3 regions of the Actinotalea sp. JY-7876 genome follow, and region 1 is predicted to be linked to each of the others. Evidence: riboswitches for the same ligand, from Rfam matches in the RefSeq annotation. Region 1 holds a riboswitch; each other region holds the start of a gene.

Region 1 (5,734 bases):
GATCCGCCAAGAGCTGGTCCGGACCGCCGAGTGACTCGAGTCCGGGTTGCCGCCGGCCGGGACCCCTGAACCGCGACGGAGCCGGCCAGCCTGCGGCGGAGTGGGTCGATGCGAAAGGACCCGTAGTCCTCGACCGCCTCAGCACCGACTCCTGGTGGCACAACCGCAGGACCAGCGCCCGCCGCCAGGAGTTCTCCTACGGCTTGCAATCCGTCGACCGCCTCGGGCGCCGAGCCGACCGCGGGGAGCCGTCAGCAGGCGACCCAGGTCGCGCCCCGGTAAGCCCCAAGACCGCGCGGACGTCGACGACGTCGGACGCTTTGACGGCACCCCAGGAGCACGCCAGCGTGCAGTGGCGACGTTCGAGGACCTCGCACTGAACGGGCCGTTCGACGTCGGGGGTGACGCAGGGGTCAGCAGCCCGGCGCAGGAGTGGGTGGAGACCCTGACCCCGAGGAGCGGGCCGGTCCTGCTCGAGGCCGCATGGACGATCGTCGGGCGCCTACCGCCGCACCGGCACGGACCGGTTCGACCGGTGCGTGCGGTCCGCGCGAGGATGTGGGGCCCCGTCCCGGCCGAAGGAGTCCCCCGTGTCCCGCATCCTCGTCACCGGCTCGAGCGACGGCATCGGCCTGGAGACCGTCCGTCAGCTGCTCGCCGCCGGGCACGACGTCGTCGGCCACGCGCGCGACGCCGCGCGTGCGCGTGACCTGCGCGCCGCCCAGCCCGGGGTGAGCGACGTCGTCGTCGGGGACCTGGCCTCGCTCGCCGAGACGCGCGCCCTGGCCGGGGCGGCGACCGCCGCGGGCCCGTTCGACGTGGTGATCCACAACGCGGGCATCGGCGGCGGGGTCAGCGAGCGCACGGTGACCGAGGACGGCCTGGAGCGCATCCTCCAGGTCAACGTGGTCGCCCCGTACCTGCTCACCGCGCTGATGCCCCGTCCCCGCCGGCTCGTCTACCTGACCTCCGGCCTGGAGTCCCAGGGCCGCACGCACCTCGACGACCTGCAGTTCGAGGCGCGCGCGTGGGACGGGATGCAGGCGTACTCGGACTCCAAGCTGCTCGACGTCACGCTCGCGTTCGCCGTCGCGCGCCTGTGGCCCGAGGTGGTCGTCACCGCGGTCGACCCCGGCTGGATCAAGACGAAGCTGGGCGGCCCGGGCGCGTGGGACGAGGTGGACGAGGGCGCCGCGACGCAGGTCTGGCTCGCCACGTCGGACGACGACGCCGCGCGGGTGACCGGCGCGTACCTCAAGCGCCACGAGGTCCAGGTCGCGAACCCCGAGGCCCGCGACACCGCCCTCCAGGATGGCCTGCTCGCCCGGCTCGCCGCGCTCACCGGGGTCGAGCTCCCCCGCTGAGCCGCCTGCGGCACGGACGAGGACGGCACGGACGACGACGGCCCCACCGGTCGTCACCGGTGGGGCCGTCGTGGGAGCGCTGGGGTCCTCAGTCCTCGCTGGTGCGCGGCTGCGGCACGCCGTTGAGCAGCCCGCGGACCTCGGCCTCGCTGTAGCGGCGGTGGCCGCCCAGCGTGCGGATGGCGGAGAGCTTGCCCGCCTTCGCCCAGCGCGTGACCGTCTTGGGGTCGACGCGGAACATGCTCGCGACCTCGGAGGGGGTCAGGAGCGAGTCCGGGGCGTCATTGCGGGTGCCGGAGGGGGATCCCTGAGGGGACATGGTGCAACTCCTTCGTCGTTCGGTGCGTCCGGCCGACCTCGAGGGTCCCGTGACTTTGCGTCCCCACCTCGCGGTGGGTTTGCCCTTGTCGCTGACGGGGACAGGTTCCCACATTCCGGACATCGACGCAAAGCGCGTGTCGGCCGCACCCCATCTTTCACCCGCGTCCAGCCCTCCGGGCCGGCTCAGCTCCCCGCCGAGCCCCCCGACGCCTCGGCGCCCCGCCCCCCGCCGATCGTGGTCGCGGGCGAGCCGTGCTGGACCTCGATCCGGCGCGAGCGCGACTCCTCCGCCACCGGGATGGTCAGGGTCAGGACGCCGTCGGCGTAGGCGGCCTGCACCCGGTCGAGGGCGAGGCCGCGACCCACCGTGAGCTGGCGGACGTACGTGCCCGAGGCCCGCTCCCGCGCGAGCCACTGCACGTCCGCGTCGGTGGGTGCCGTGCGCTCGGCCCGGATGGTGAGCGTGCGGTCCTCGACGTTGACGTCCACCGAGCCCGGGTCGACGCCCGGCAGGTCCACCTGCAGCACGTAGTGGTCGCCCGCGCGGTAGAGGTCGAGCGGCATCGCGGCGGTCTGCGGCGCCTGCGCCGCCTCGCGCACGGAGCCCAGCAGCTGGTCCATCCAGCGCGTCGGGTCGATCGGTTCCAGTCGAGCAGCCATGTGAGTCCTCCCCTCGGACACACCCCGGACCATCCGGGGTCCGACCCGCCCGGGGCGTTCGCTCGCACCGGGCGGCTACCTCCGGTTCTAGCACTCGCCCCCGGGGAGTGCCAGGGGACAGGGACCACTGTCCCGGGGACCTTTGGCACAGCCCGGAGCCGCGACGGGCTCGTACCGTGGGACGTGGATCAAGGGCGATCCGCCCCATCCGCACCAATACCGGGAGAGTCCCGTGGCCGCTCGCTCCGCACCCCGTCCCGCCCCTGAGCCTGACGCTGCGCCCCGCGCCGTGGCGTCCCCGATCGACGCCCTCGTCGCCGGCGCCACCAAGGCGCTCGCGCAGTACGCGTCGTTCACCCAGGCCGACGTCGACCACATCGTGAAGAAGGCGTCGGTCGCCGCGCTGAACCAGCACGGCGAGCTCGCGCGCCACGCGGTCGCCGAGACCCGCCGCGGCGTGTTCGAGGACAAGGCCGTGAAGAACATCTTCGCGTGCGAGCACGTCACCAACTCGATGGCCGAGCTCAAGACGGTCGGCATCGTCTCGCGCGACGACCTCCACGGCATCGTGGAGATCGCCGAGCCCGTGGGCGTCGTCGCCGGCATCACGCCGGTGACCAACCCGACGTCGACGGCGATCTTCAAGGCGCTCGTGGCGCTGAAGACGCGCAACCCGATCATCTTCGCGTTCCACCCCTCCGCGCAGGAGTCCTCCGTCGCGGCGGCCCGCGTGGTGCGCGACGCCGCCGTCGCGGCCGGCGCCCCGGAGCACTGCATCCAGTGGGTCTCCGAGCCGTCGATCGCCGCGACCCACGAGCTCATGAACCACCCCGGCGTGGCGCTGATCCTCGCCACGGGCGGCAACGCGATGGTCAAGGCCGCGTACTCGTGCGGCAAGCCCGCGCTCGGCGTCGGCGCCGGCAACGTGCCCGCCTACATCGAGGCGACGGCCAAGCTCAAGCGCGCCGTCAACGACGTCGTGCTGTCCAAGGCGTTCGACAACGGCATGGTGTGCGCCTCGGAGCAGGCCGTCATCCTCGACGCGGAGATCTACGACGCCGCCATGGCCGAGTTCGACATCCTGCACGCCTACCGCGCCACGCCGGCCGAGAAGGCCATGCTCGAGCGCTTCATCTTCGGCGTCGAGGCGGACTCGGCCAACTGCGGCGGCGCCAAGCTCAACGCCTCCGTCGTCGGGCAGAGCCCGCAGTGGATCGCCCAGCAGGCCGGGTTCACGGTGCCCGAGGAGACCTCGATCATCCTGGCCGAGGTCGGTCAGGTCGGTCCCGCCGAGCCGCTCACGCGCGAGAAGCTCTGCCCGGTCCTGGCGGTCCTGCGCGCCGACTCGCGCGAGCACGGCATCCGCCTCGCCGAGCAGATGGTCGAGTTCGACGGTCTCGGGCACAGCGCCGCGATCCACACCGAGGACAAGGAGCTCTCGGAGGAGTTCGGCAGCCGCGTCAAGGCGATCCGCATCATCTGGAACTCGCCGTCGTCGCTCGGTGGCATCGGCGACATCTACAACGCGTTCATCCCGTCCCTCACGCTCGGCTGCGGCTCGTACGGCGCCAACTCCGTCTCGAACAACGTCTCGGCGGTCAACCTCGTGAACATCAAGCGGATCGGCCGTCGCAACAACAACCTGCAGTGGTTCAAGGTCCCGGCCAAGACGTACTTCGAGCCGAACGCCATCCGCTACCTGGCCGACATGCCGGACGTGCACCGCGTCACCATCGTGACCGACGCGACGATGACCAAGCTCGGGTTCGTGGACAAGGTCCTGGACGTGCTCGGTCGTCGCCCGGAGAAGATCGCGCTGCAGATCCTGGACGACATCGAGCCCGAGCCCAGCATCGCGACGGTCGACCGGGGCGCGGAGGCGATGCGCCACTTCAACCCGGACACGATCATCGCGCTCGGTGGCGGCTCCCCCATGGACGCCGCGAAGGTCATGTGGCTGCGCTACGAGCACCCGGAGATCGTGTTCGCGGACATGCGCGAGAAGTTCTTCGACGTCCGTAAGCGTGCCTTCAAGTTCCCGACGCTGGGCGAGCGCGCCAAGCTCGTCTGCATCCCGACGACGTCGGGCACGGGCGCGGAGGTGACGCCGTTCGCGGTGATCACGGACCAGAAGACGGGCGTCAAGTACCCGCTCGCGGACTACGCGCTCACGCCGACCGTCGCGATCATCGACCCCGCGCTCACGGGCAAGATGCCGGCCTCGCTCGCGGCCGACTCCGGCTTCGACGCGCTGACGCACGCGACGGAGGCGTACGTCTCGGTCTACGCGAACGACTTCACGGACGGCATGGCGCTGCAGGCGATCCGCCTGATCTTCGAGAACCTCGAGGCGTCCGTGACGGGCGGCGAGGCGGCGGTGGTCGCCCGGGAGAAGATGCACAACGCCGGCACGATCGCGGGCATGGCGTTCGGCAACGCCTTCCTGGGCATCGTGCACTCGATGGCGCACACCATCGGCTCCACCTTCCACCTCGTCCACGGCCGGACCAACGCGACGCTCCTGCCGCACGTGATCCGCTACAACGGCACGGTGCCGACCAAGCTCACGAGCTGGCCGAAGTACGAGCACTACGTCGCCCCGGAGCGGTTCCAGGAGATCGCCAAGACGCTGGGGCTGCCGGCCTCGACGCCGGCGGAGGGCGTGGAGTCCTACGCCCGGGCGGTCGAGCGGCTGCGCGACGCGGTCGGCATCCCCTCGTCGTTCGCGGCGCAGGGCGTGTCCGAGCAGGCGTTCATGAGCAAGCTGGACGACCTGGCGATGCGCTCCTACGAGGACCAGTGCGCGCCCGCGAACCCGCGGATGCCGATGCTGGCCGACATGAAGGACCTCATGACCGCGGCGTACTACGGGACGTCGCTGCAGGACGTGCGCTCACGGCGCACGGAGGCAGGCACGACGGAGCCCTCCGCCCAGGAGGAGGTGCGCTCCGAGGCCTGACCCGCCGGTGTGCCCGCCCGGTCGCGCGGGCGGGCACACCCCTGCCGGGGCACACTGGACCTCCCCAGACCCTCGGAGGACACCGTGCGCACGACCCCCGTCACCCACGCAGCGCGCCGCCCCCTGCTCTCCCGGGCTGCTGCCGCCGCCCTCGCCGCCGTGCTGGCCGGTGGCGCCCTGACCGGCTGCAGCGCGACCGAGGACCTGCCCGACGTCGACGTCGAGCGCCTCGGCGACGACGTCCAGGAGGGCGTCGACGGCGCCCGCCGCTCGCTCGAGGACCTCGAGCAGACCCTCGACGAGGCGACCCTGGACGAGGACACGCGGGCCCGCGTGGACGAGGCGGTGGCGGCCGCCGGCGACGCGATGGACCGGGCGCGGACCGCGGCGGACGAGGCGGACGTGGTCGAGGCGCTCGACGAGGCCGAGC
Region 2 (5,734 bases), 1.7 Mb from region 1:
GAGCGGGACGTGGCGTTGAACACCTCGACGGGTGTGGCGAGGTCGACCGGGGGCGGGGGCGGGGTCGTCTCGACCGGCTCCTCCGTCTCCGGCTCGACGGGCACCTCGGCCTCGCCGGCGTCCTCCTCGACCGGCTCCTCCTCGGTGGTCCCCTCGTCGGCCTCGGTGGACGTCCCCTCCGCGGGCGTCCCCCCGGAGCCCAGCCCCTGCCAGTCGGAGAGCCACGTGACCGCGCCGTAGGCGAGGAGGGGGAAGACGACGAGGACGACCAGGAAGGGCAGCAGACGGCGGCGGCGCGAGCGCGGTGCGCGGTGAACGCCTCGTGGGCCGCCCCGGGCATCCGCGGCGTCGAACTCGTCCGCGGGGTAGGGGTAGTCGCCGGCCTTCACGGCGGACAGGCTAGCGGGCGCCCCGCCTCTCAGGCGTCGACACCCAGACGACGCGCGGTGCGGGCCCGCTGGCGGGACGCGCGCATCCGGCGCAGGCGCTTGATCAGCATGGGGTCCTGGGCCAGCGCCGCGGGCGAGTCGATGAGCGCATTGAGCACCTGGTAGTACCGCGTCGCGGACATGTCGAAGAGCTCCTTGACCGCCTGCTCCTTGGCCCCGGCGTACTTCCACCACTGGCGCTCGAAGGCGAGGATCTGCTGGTCGCGCTCGGAGAGCTCGGCGGCGTGGACCCGGGCGTCCGTGCGGTCCGCGTCGCGCGCGGTGGCCATCGCGTCCATGGGTCCTCCAGGGTGAAGCGGCGTCGTCGCCCGTCCCCGGGCGTCGGCTCATCGTAGACGCGGAATGACACGCGTGTCATTCGTCCCGGCGCGTCGGGATGACCCCCGCGCGGTGATCGAGTAAGGGAGCGCGGCGGCGGCTAGGGTCGCCGCGTGATCCGTCAGCCCCTCGACGCGCTCATGGCCCCGGACTGGGCCGCGGCCCTCGCACCGGTCGAGCTGCGGCTGCGCGAGATCGGCGACGCGCTGCGCGCGGAGTCCGCGGCCGGCCGGGCCTGGCTCCCGGCCCCCGACGCCGTCCTGCGCGCGTTCGCGCGGCCCATGGCGGACGTCCGCGTGCTCGTCATCGGCCAGGACCCGTACCCGACGCCCGGGCACGCCGTCGGCCTGTCCTTCTCGGTGGCGCCCGGGGTGCGCCCGCTGCCCCGCTCGCTGCAGAACATCCACCGCGAGCTCGCGGACGACGTCGGCGTCGTGCGCGGGCCCGACGGCGACCTCAGCGACTGGGAGCAGGAGGGCGTCCTGCTCCTCAACCGGGTCCTCACCGTGGGCACCGGCGCACCGGGCTCGCACCGGCACCTCGGGTGGCAGGACGTCACCGACCGCGCCGTCACGGCGCTCGTGGAACGGGGCGGGCCGCTCGTCGCCCTCCTGTGGGGCCGCGACGCGCAGCAGGTCCGCCCGCTGCTCGGGGGCGTCCCCGTGGTCGAGAGCGCGCACCCCAGCCCGCTCTCGGCGTCCCGGGGCTTCTTCGGCTCCCGGCCGTTCTCCCGCGTCGACGCGCTGCTCGCCGAGCAGGGCGCGCCTCCCGTGCGCTGGTCCCCCGACCAGCAGACCCGACCGACCGGCGCCGCCCCCTCCCCAGGGGACGGCGCCACGTCGGGCGCCGCGGTCCTGCGACCGCGAACTAGCTGAGGACGACGCTCACCCCCGTGAGCTCCTCAGCCGGCACCGGCACGTTCGCCGGCACCGGGACCGTCGTCTCCGACGCACCGATCACTGCGGACAGCTCGGCCAGCGCGACCCCCCCGGGCCCGCTGAGGGTCACGACCACGTCGTGTCCCTCGCAAGCGGTGTCCAGCCCCGACAGCCGGGCCCCGCTCACGCCGTATCCCTGCAGTGCGGCGTCGTAGGCGACGTCGTACCGGACCTCGATCTGCGACGAGCTGCACCCCTGCACCCCGTCCTCCCCCACCAGGACCTGCTGACCCCCCAGGTCGACCCCGGCCGCGGACGCCGTCCGCACGCCCACCAGGGCGAGCGCCACGAGTGCGACCGATGCCGCCTTCCTCGTCCGTCGATCCATCTCCACCCTCCTGGTGGTCCACGTCACCGGATCCGTCCGGTGATCCCCTGCGCCGACGTCCTGCCGGCGGTCGCACGCCCGGGGGCGTGCGGGAAGCGTCCTGAGAACGTGCTCAGGAGGCGGGTAGGCCGAGGCCGAGGGGGACGCGCGCGGCGTCGTGGCACAGAGGAGTGGAGCCGGATCGCACGGGAAGCGTGCTGCTCATGGTGGACCTCACGTTCGGTGGCCCGGCTGACCCGAGGGGTCCCGTGGCTTTGCGTCCCCACCTCGCGGTGGGTTTGCCCTTGTCGCTGACGAGCCAAGAGTGACCCATCACACGCCGGCGGTCCAGCCCCCCTTCCGGCTCCGCGCCCGGATTGGGCGTCTGTGTCGCATCGGCGCACACTGGGAGGCGTGGAATTCACCCGGACGCCGCACGGCGACGACGAGCAGCCGACCGCACCGCCGGGCCGCACCGCGCCGTGGCGCCGCTACGTGGCGCTGGGCGACTCGTTCACCGAGGGCCTGTGGGACGTCCCCGGGGGTGCCCCGCCGACCACCACCACCGCCGTCGACCCCACGCTCGTGTGCCGGGGCTGGGCGGACCTGCTGGCCGCGCACCTGGCCGAGCGCGCCGGCATCGGGCAGGGCGACGCCCCGGTGCAGTACGCCAACCTCGCCGTGCGGGGTCGCCTCCTGGAGCCGATCCTGCGCGAGCAGGTGCCGGCCGCCCTCGAGCTGCGTCCGGACCTCGTGAGCGTCGTCGGCGGGGGCAACGACATGCTCCGGCCGGCGGCGGACCCCGACGTGCTCGCGGAACGCCTCGAGGCGGCCGTCGCGCGGCTGCGGGCGGCCGGCGTCGACGTGCTGCTCGCGACCGGCATGGACGCCAAGGACAGCCCGGTCGTCCGGCGCACGCGGTGGCGTGCGGGCGTCTACAACGCGCACATCTGGTCGATCGCACGCAAGCACGGCGCCTACGTGGCGGACGTGTGGGGGATGCGCTCGCTTCGCGACTGGCGCATGTGGGCGCCGGACCGGATCCACCTCACGACCGAGGGGCACCGGCGCGTCGCGCAGGCGGCCCTGGTCGGCCTGGGGCTCGAGCCCGACGACGCCGCCTGGGACGACCCGCTCACGCCGCTGCCGCCCGTGCCGCTCGCGGCGCGCGTCCAGCAGGACGCGGAGTGGTTCCGCGAGCACGCCTACCCGTGGGCGACGCGACGCCTGCGGCGCCGGTCCAGCGGTGACGCACGGCGGCCCAAGCGGCCCGAGCTCACGCCGGTGGAGCGCTGAGCCCCGCAGCAGGGTCCCGGCTGGATCACGAGCACCGCAGGATGTTCCTGCTCCCGAAGATGTCCGTCCAGCTGTCTGCCATCAGGACGACGGAGCGCTGCTGACCCGCCGACACCGTGCGGATGTTCCCCGTGCCGCGCAGCACGAAGGTCGGGCGCTGCGCGCAGCCGGTCTGCGCCGCGACGTTGGACGGCCCCCAGAGGACCTCCGGCGTGCCCCCGAAGACGGGGTGCGCCAGGTCGTAGACCAGCTCCCACGCCCCGCCGGGCGTCGAGGGCGAGGTCACGACGACCGTGAAGCTGCGACGCTTCGGGTCGGCGAACCACGAGCGGTCCGCCACCTCGGTGACGACGGCCGTGCAGGTGGCCGCGGGGTTGTCGACGATCCGGCACGTGACCGGCGGCGCGTACGTCCACGTCGTGGCCAGGTTCCAACCGTCGACCGTCGCGTGCACCCGGACACCCGCGGACGGCTGGTACGCGGGGACGACGACGTCCTGCACCTGCGCGGCCAGGACGACGCTCGCTGCGTGCTTCGCGGCGCCGGAGGCGTCGACCAGGGTCAGCTGGAGCCGTCGGCCGACGCAGTCGGCGGGCACCGTGAGGCGCACCCGCGTCTGCGTCGTCGCGGCCGGGTCGCTCACCGTGGCGCCCGCGCCGTCGCCGCACGGGCGCGAGGCCGTGAAGGCGTCGATGACCCCGCCCCTGACGGTGAGCGAGGAGGCGCTCCCGAGCGTCGCGCTGCCGAGCACAGCCACCAGGAGGACGACGACGACCGCGAAGCGCTTCCTCACGTCGTCCCCTCCCTTCTCGACCATGCTGTTGACCTGCTCCGTGCCCTCTAGCGCGGCGCCCCGACCGGAACCTGCTCGGGCTGGACCGGCGCCGCGTCCGCGGCGTCGCCTGCACCACCGTCGGGAGGGTCGTCCTTCGAGGGCCACAGCAGGGACGCGCCGGCGATCACCAGCACGGAGACCCAGGTCAGCGGGCTGAGGAAGATCGACGCGATCCCGCCGACATGGGGCAGGTGGAGCACCGCCGTGCCCAGCACCTCCTCGCCCGCAGGCTCGAAGGGGTCGACCCAGTCGTTGTTGTCACCCTGGAGCTCCCAGCCCGCGGCGTCCCCGCCGATGACCCGGTGGATGATGCGCGAACCGCCGAAGCCGTCCGGCCGGTAGACCATGACGTCACCCACCTCGACCGGGCCGCAGCGCGAGACCACGAGGTCACCGGTCTGGTAGGTGGGCAGCATCGAGTCGCCCGAGACGATCGTCAGCGTGGTGCAGCCCCCGAGCGAGGACGGCCACAGCAGCCACGCGAGCGTGACGCCGACGAGCGCGAGCACCACGTCGCCGGCGCGGCGCAGCAGCCGGCGCGGGGTTCCCGCGCCGGCCGCGTGCGCACCCGGCCTGCCCGACACGACGTGCGGGTCAGCTCAGCGACTCAGTGGGTCACTTGGTGATGACGACGGCGACGGACTTGATCTCCGCGGCCGGGATGACCGGGCTGATCGCCGTGGAGGTCCACGTCTGCCCGATCTTCGTCGCCGTGAACTCGACGGTCGTCTTGTCGGCCACGACCGAGACCCGCATGTCGCCGTCCGCACACGCGGCGTCGATGCCGGAGATCGTCAGGGTGTCGGCCTTGTACGCGTTCGTCGGCGCGGCGGCGTAGCTCGACGTGAACTTCGCCTGGACGCCGTCGGCGTCGCACGACGCGCTCGTGGTCGTACCGGCCTGGATCGTGCCGCCGCTGACGTTGAGCGTCGACGCGGACGCGAGAGAGAGGCCCGCGACGCCGACGACGGCGAGGGCGATGGCGGCGGACTTACGGCGTGCAGAAGCCATGGGGGTGTGTCCTTCGAGTCGGGCGGCGGCAGCACGTGGGGGCGCGCTGCTCGCAGTGGGGGGACGACCGGTGGGTGGCCGGTCACCAGGCACATCGGACGGTGGGTGCCGTCACTTGAACCCGGCGCTGAGATTCTCCCGAGCCCGGCCGGCCCCGACGCTGCGACCTGCACCTCGACAGCCGATCTGTGAGGCACCTCACAGGACACGGGGGACCGCCCTGGGCAATCCCGACACCCGCGCTCACCCGATCGGAGCACTCTCCGCAAGAGCCGCCACGCCCGTGTCAGGAGTGCGGTTCTCTGCAGTGCGTGACACGAGAGCCTGGGACGGGGGCAAGCGACCGTTGAGGAGACTTCGAGGTTGAACGACTGCCAGCCTGTTGGCTCGGGCTGCAGAGGAGCCGTCGAGACCGGAGATCTAACGCGGGTGCCGAACATGGCGCGAGGGCGTGGGCCAGGCCCCGAGTCAGCGCTGTCCGGCCCTTGCGAACTCCTCGCCCTATCGCGCCAGGGCTTTCCGGGCCCGTTCGGCCCGACCTCGGACGTCGACCTCCTCATCGACCTCAGCGGCGAGACCG
Region 3 (5,734 bases), 1.6 Mb from region 1:
CCTCGTCGTCCGGTACGGCGGGACGACGCGCGAGCAGGCACGCGCCGCCGTGGAAGGGCTCGCCGCGGTCGGTGCACCGCTGGCGGGCACGATCCTCAACGGCGCGCCGAGCGCGGTGACCGCGGGAGGATACGGCGCCTCGGCGTACGCGACGACGGGGCGCGCGCCGCGCGCCCCGGGCGACGCGCAGGACCAGGAGGCTTCGCCGACGACCCGCGAGCAGACACCCGCGGACGGCCTGCCCTTGGCTCCGGGCACGCCAGTCTGGCGCCCAGCCCCGGCCGACGAGGACCCGGGGGCCGAACGCCGCACGGCCGGTGAGGCGGCCCCGGAACGGTCCGTCCGCGCCGACCGCTGAGATGCTGCTCGCACTCTGGGCGGGTGGGTGCGCGGCGCTCGCCTGGGCGACGCGCCGCCGACCGGTCGTGACCCTCGTCGCGATCCTCGGCCTGTGGGTGGGCATCCCCGCCGCAGCCGGCCACCTCGTCACCGGGCACGAGACGGGCCCGCTCGGCATGCACCCGGCCGCCTGGCTGGTCGTCGCCATGCTCGTCGCGCAGGCCATGCACGCGCCCCGGCGCCTCTCCCAGGTGGCCGGCGAGCACGTCCTGCTCGTGCTTACCCTCGGCCTCGTGACGGCGGTCGCGGCCTTCACCACCGTGCAGGCCGGCTCGGGTGGCCTCGCCCTCCTGCTCGACGTCGTCGTGGCCCCGCTCGCGCTCTTCCTCCTCGTGCTGGCGGTCGTCGACGGGGACGCGGGGCGCCTGACCCAGGTGCGGACGGCGCTGCTCGCGCTGGGCGGCGCGGCCGCCGCGCTCGCCGTCGTGCAGTGGTTCGCGGGGAGCATCCTGCTGTACCAGAGCTCGCACGAGACCCGGTGGTGGTTCCGGCGCGAGGGCTTCGACCGCTGGATGGCCACGTTCGACCACCCGCTGACGCTCTCCATGTTCCTGTGCGTGACCGCGCCGCTCATCGTGGGACTGCGGCGCACGTCGCTCCAGCTGGCCCTCGTCACGCTCTTCGCCGCCGGCGTCGCGATCACCCAGTCACGCTCGGGCGTCGTCGTCATCGCGGTCGTGGCCGTGTGGGTGGTGCTGCGTTCCCCGGCGCCGGCGCACGCCCGGCTGCTCGGGCTGTGCGCCCTCGCCGGGGGCGCCGCGGCGCTGCTGTCCACGAGCCTCGTCGAGGGCGTCGGGGAACGCTTCGCGGACGACACGGGATCCACCGGCGCCCGCACCGACGCCCTGAGCTTCTTCGGCCGGACGTGGCGGGAGTACGCGGTCGTCGGCCACGGCCTGACGTCGAGCTACCGGATCGCGTCGCAGGGTGGCCTCGCCACGAGCCTCGAGAACTCGTTCCTCATGTACGCGGTCGACATCGGGACCGTCTTCGCCGTCCTGTACTTCGGTGCCCAGGCCGTGCTCGTGGTCCGGGCCTGGACGCGTGGGGACCGCCTCCCGGGGGCGCGCCAGGGAGCGCTGATCGCGTTCCTCCTGCCGCTCACCTACAGCGCCCTCGCGTCGCGGTCCGCGGTCGGCATGATCCTGTGGGTGGCGCTGGCGCTCGGGGTGGCCAGCACCCGGCCCGGCACCGGGCCGGCGGCCGGTCAGGGAGCGGTGCCCGTGCCGCTGTCGCGGCGGACCTCGATGGCTGTGCCGTCGTCCGCGTAGACGTTCCCGCTGGTGATGACCGTCAGGTCGGGCGTGGTGAGCACCGTGAACCAGTTGTTCTTCCCCGCCATGGGCGTGTTGCGCATGTCCCGGGCGAACGTGTTGTTGGTGACCTCACCGAAGTTCATCGGACCGGTCTTCTGGGACGTCACCAGCTTGATCGGGATGTGCGCCCCGTCCACCCAGTTCCCGTCGATCCGAGAATTCGTCACCGCATTGACGTTCGGCGTCAGGATCACACCGAATCCACCCTGCGGGTATGCGTAGTTCTGCGTCCCGGCCGTCGTGGACCGCCACACCGACAGCGTGTTCCCGAGGATCTGGATGTTGGAGCCACCCTGGATCTGGATCGCGTCGTTGTGCGTCTGGTTGTCCGAGTGGTTCGGGTCCGGCGAGAAGTAGGCCAGGTCGTGGACGTAGCTCGACTCGACCCGCACGTTCGCCGCCGTGCCGTGGATGTTGTAGATGCCGAACCCGTCGACCACGTTCCAGGTGTTCACGCGCCGCGCGGTGTAGTCGTGACCGAGCATCCCGTTGATCCAGTACGACGGGAAGTCGGGGACCAGCGTGACGTCCTCGACCACCAGGTTCTTGACGCGCGCGTCGTTGGCGTTGATCAGACCGGTGTCGAAGGACCCCGGACCGCTGCCACGCACGCGCGTGTTGCGGATGGTCACGTCGGCGGCCTTCACGGTCACGAAGCCGTACACGTCCAGGTTCTCCAGCACCGTGCCGGGCTGCGTCACCACGATGTCCCCACGATGGGTCTGGAGCCGCGAGCCCGCCCTCACGCCCGTGCTCGACGCGTCCGGCTTCACCACGTCCGGGGCCGGCGCCGTCACGAGGGGGGCCGGCGCGAGCGCGTACGCCGACGGGACCTGGCTGCTCGACGCCGCGGCGGCGGGCATGTCGAGCGCGCCCGGAACCGGCGCCCCCGTCAGGGTGACGGCCGCGAAGGGCGCCGCGTCCGCGGGCGCGAGGACATCGCCGGCCGAGGGCGTGGCCGCCGGGACGGCCACGGTGGCGCGAGCCGCGACGGTGGGCGTCGGGGCGACCTCCGCGGCGGCCGTCGGTGTGGCGACCAGCACGCCGGCCAGGGCGAGCGCCACCATCGCGCGACGGCCGGAGGGCGCGCGTGCGCCGCGCCGGGCCGAGCGGGACGGTCGAGGCTCAAGCACAGGAGGTGCTCCGTCGATTCGGTAGCCTGGCGGACCGCGGGGGTTCCATGGCTTTGCGCCCCTGCCTCGCGACAGGTTTGCCATTCTCGTGGACCACCGGATCGTACGTGGGCCATTTCCGCCGGTCCAGCACGTCGAGGTGGCGTCACCCGCACGGATCAGCCCGGTCCGGGTTATTCGGACATTACGACGGAATATCTCGGGACCGTCCGCGAATGGCTCGCCCGCGCAGTTTCCGGGTCATGCACCGGGCACCGGGCGCCACCGCCACGTGCAGGACCGCCGCCCCGCCGCGCCGCGCGGTCGCACGGCGGAGCCGTCACGGGTCGTACCGGATGCCGAGGTCGCGCCCGAGCGCGAGCGGTCCGGCCCCGTCCGCCCAGACGTTCCCCGTGAGCGACGAGTCGAACGTGACGCCCTCGCGCACCCGGATGACGTACCGGGAGCCACGTCCGTGGTCGAACTGGTTCCGCCCGAAACGGTTCCCGGTGAGCGTGCCGAAGTGCATGCGCTCGTAGCCACCGCGCGAGACCGAGACCGAGGCGTAGCCCCCGTCGAACCAGTTCTTCGTCACCGTGGCACCGGTCACCGGCGCGACCGTCGGCGTCACCATGAGGCCGGCGCCCCGGTTGCGGGCGTCGTAGCTCTGGTCGCCCACGGCGGTCGACATGAACGACTCGAGGCTGTTGCCCGTGATGCGGATCGCCGAACCGCCCTGGATCTGGATGCAGTCGTTGTGGCTCGGCCCGCCGTCCTGCTGCGGGTCGCGGGCGAAGTAGCTGAGGTCGTGGCACCAGCTGCTCTCGATCACCACGTCGACGGGTCCCCCGCCGTTGCCGGTGTCGAAGATGCCGAAGCCGTCCACGACGTGGTGCACGTCCACGCGCCGGGCGGTGTAGTCGTGCCCGAGGATGCCCGTGATCCACGGCGACGGCTGCTTGGGCACGAGGGTGGTGTCCTCGATGACGGCGCCGCGGCAGGCCGCGTCGAGGCAGCTCACCAGACCGGTGCTGTAGGAGCCGGTCCCGCTCCCCCGGACCACGGAGTTGCGGATCGTGACGTCGGCCGCGCGGATCGAGACGAAGCCGTGGATGTCCTTGCCGTCGATGACGGTCCCGGGCTCGGTGATCACCAGGTCCCCGTCGTGCCGCGTGAGCGGCGTGCCGTCGGGCACACCGGTGGTGGCCGCCGTCGGCTCCACGGCGCCCACGGCGGGCGGGGGCGCCGGGCTCGGCGCCGGCGTCGGCGTCGGCGTCGGCGCGGGCGCGGCGGGTGGCGGCACGGGAGCGGCGGGTGGCGCGGCGGGCGCGTCGAGCGGTCCCACGAGGCCCAGGAGCGTCATCGTCACACCGACGCTCGCCGAGGTGTTCCGCACGGTGAGCGCACCGTCCTCCCCGAGGCGCACGTACGCGACGTTGGTGCTGTCGCGGCCGGGGTACGGGTTCAGGACCGAGGTCGCGGCGCAGGCGCCCGCGACCTGCGTCCCGGGGCACACCGTGAGGGCGGTGCCCCCCTGCGCGTCGTGGGCGCGGACCTGGATCTTGGCGGCCGTCGCGCCGGCGGGCGCACCGGCGGCGCGGATCGTGCGCGACTCCCCCGCGGCCAGGGTCGCCTCCAGGAGCGGGGCCGAGGCGGCGTGCACCTTCCCGGTGTCGGCGGCCACGAAGAACCCCTGGAGGTCCGCGTTGAGCCGGACGGAGCCGCGGTGGTTGTAGAGCACCACCTGGTCGCCGCGCGGGCCACCGAGGCCCACCACGGCGAAGTTCGACCGGTTGGCACCCGGGGCCGGGTTGAGCACCGAGGTCCTGGCGCAGTCGCGGACCGCGGTGCCGGCCGGGCACGCGGAGACGTAGCCGCGACGCGTCGCTGCGGCGTAACCGAGGTCGAGCGCCACCGCCGTGGCGCCGTCCGGGACGTCGGGGACCGTGAGCGTCACGGTCTGCTGCACGCCGACGCCCTGCCAGGACATGATCCGGCGCGGGTCGACCGGGACGAACCCGTCCTGGTCGGCCGTCGTCGCGTCGAGCACGAAGCCGTTGAGGTCGACGTAGACCGTCACGCCGCCGCTGCGGTTGCTCAGGGTGACCTCGCCCCCCTCGCTGAGCGGGGCGAGGACCTGACCGGGCGTGACGGGTCCGGGTGACGCCGCCAGCATCGACTCGGCGGGGCAGGTCTGCGCCGCACCGCAGGTGCTCAGCGTCGTGACGGCGCTGGCGTCCGCCGCCGTCACGTTGAGCACCGCGGCGGACGCCTCGGCAGGAACGGCGGGCACCCGCACCGTCACCGACTCCCCCGGCTCCAGACGCGAGGTCAGGAGCCGCACCGGCGTCACGGTGCGGATCGTCGACACGTCGGCGGCGGGGCGCATCGCCGGGGCCGCGGCCGGCGCGCCGGACGTCGCTGCAGGGCTCACCGCGGCCGACCGGCTGACCCGCTCGGCGGCCCCGCCGGGCAACGGCCCGGCGCCGGCGGTGACGGTCAGGGCGAGGAGCAGAGCGAAAGCGCGCGCGACGCCCCGCCGGGTGGCCGGCCGGCCACTGGTGGCGTGCATCCGCATCGATCGTCCCCCCGTGCGACAGGCCGGCCGGCGGGCGCCGACGGCGGGCTCCGGTGCCCGCCGGGCGTCGACCGCGCGGCCGTCTCCCGCCGGGCGGCGGGAGGCCGTGACAGACGCTAGGCCGATCGGGTGATGACCACCAGGGTCACGACGACACCCGTGCTCGCGCGTCCTGCGCGGCCGCGCGGGACACCCTGCGGCCGCGCGCGCATCGTTGCAGGTGGTGCCCGTTTTGCTACCCTTCGCGGGCGGACCGGCGGCACGGCCCGGCGCGCACGGCCCGGGCTCGGATGTGATGCGGATCACATCCCGTGTCCACGGGCGGAGGT

The links. A riboswitch is a leader RNA that binds a small molecule or an ion and turns the genes downstream of it on or off. The one in region 1 is predicted to bind cyclic di-GMP.
Region 2: another riboswitch for cyclic di-GMP. It lies ahead of H2O74_RS03050 (hypothetical protein); the one in region 1 lies ahead of H2O74_RS11380 (BldC family transcriptional regulator).
Region 3: another riboswitch for cyclic di-GMP. It lies ahead of H2O74_RS04150 (hypothetical protein); the one in region 1 lies ahead of H2O74_RS11380 (BldC family transcriptional regulator).

The regions. Positions count from the first base shown of each region.
Region 1 is NZ_CP059493.1:2,445,221-2,450,954, forward strand. It holds gene H2O74_RS11375 (SDR family NAD(P)-dependent oxidoreductase) at 591-1,364, shown strand; gene H2O74_RS11380 (BldC family transcriptional regulator) at 1,453-1,683, opposite strand; cyclic di-GMP riboswitch class I at 1,702-1,777, opposite strand; gene H2O74_RS11385 (Hsp20/alpha crystallin family protein) at 1,869-2,345, opposite strand; gene adhE (bifunctional acetaldehyde-CoA/alcohol dehydrogenase) at 2,635-5,304, shown strand; gene H2O74_RS11395 (hypothetical protein) at 5,389-5,734, shown strand, end outside.
Region 2 is NZ_CP059493.1:615,494-621,227, reverse strand. It holds gene H2O74_RS03065 (LytR C-terminal domain-containing protein) at 1-389, opposite strand, end outside; gene H2O74_RS03060 (DUF3263 domain-containing protein) at 419-718, opposite strand; gene H2O74_RS03055 (uracil-DNA glycosylase) at 884-1,642, shown strand; gene H2O74_RS03050 (hypothetical protein) at 1,635-2,033, opposite strand; cyclic di-GMP riboswitch class I at 2,252-2,326, opposite strand; gene H2O74_RS03045 (SGNH/GDSL hydrolase family protein) at 2,427-3,308, shown strand; gene H2O74_RS03040 (hypothetical protein) at 3,334-4,125, opposite strand; gene H2O74_RS03035 (S26 family signal peptidase) at 4,149-4,727, opposite strand; gene H2O74_RS03030 (hypothetical protein) at 4,759-5,154, opposite strand; gene H2O74_RS03025 (hypothetical protein) at 5,584-5,734, shown strand, end outside.
Region 3 is NZ_CP059493.1:863,336-869,069, reverse strand. It holds gene H2O74_RS04160 (polysaccharide biosynthesis tyrosine autokinase) at 1-358, shown strand, start outside; gene H2O74_RS04155 (hypothetical protein) at 360-1,670, shown strand; gene H2O74_RS04150 (hypothetical protein) at 1,607-2,782, opposite strand; cyclic di-GMP riboswitch class I at 2,866-2,940, opposite strand; gene H2O74_RS04145 (hypothetical protein) at 3,168-5,399, opposite strand.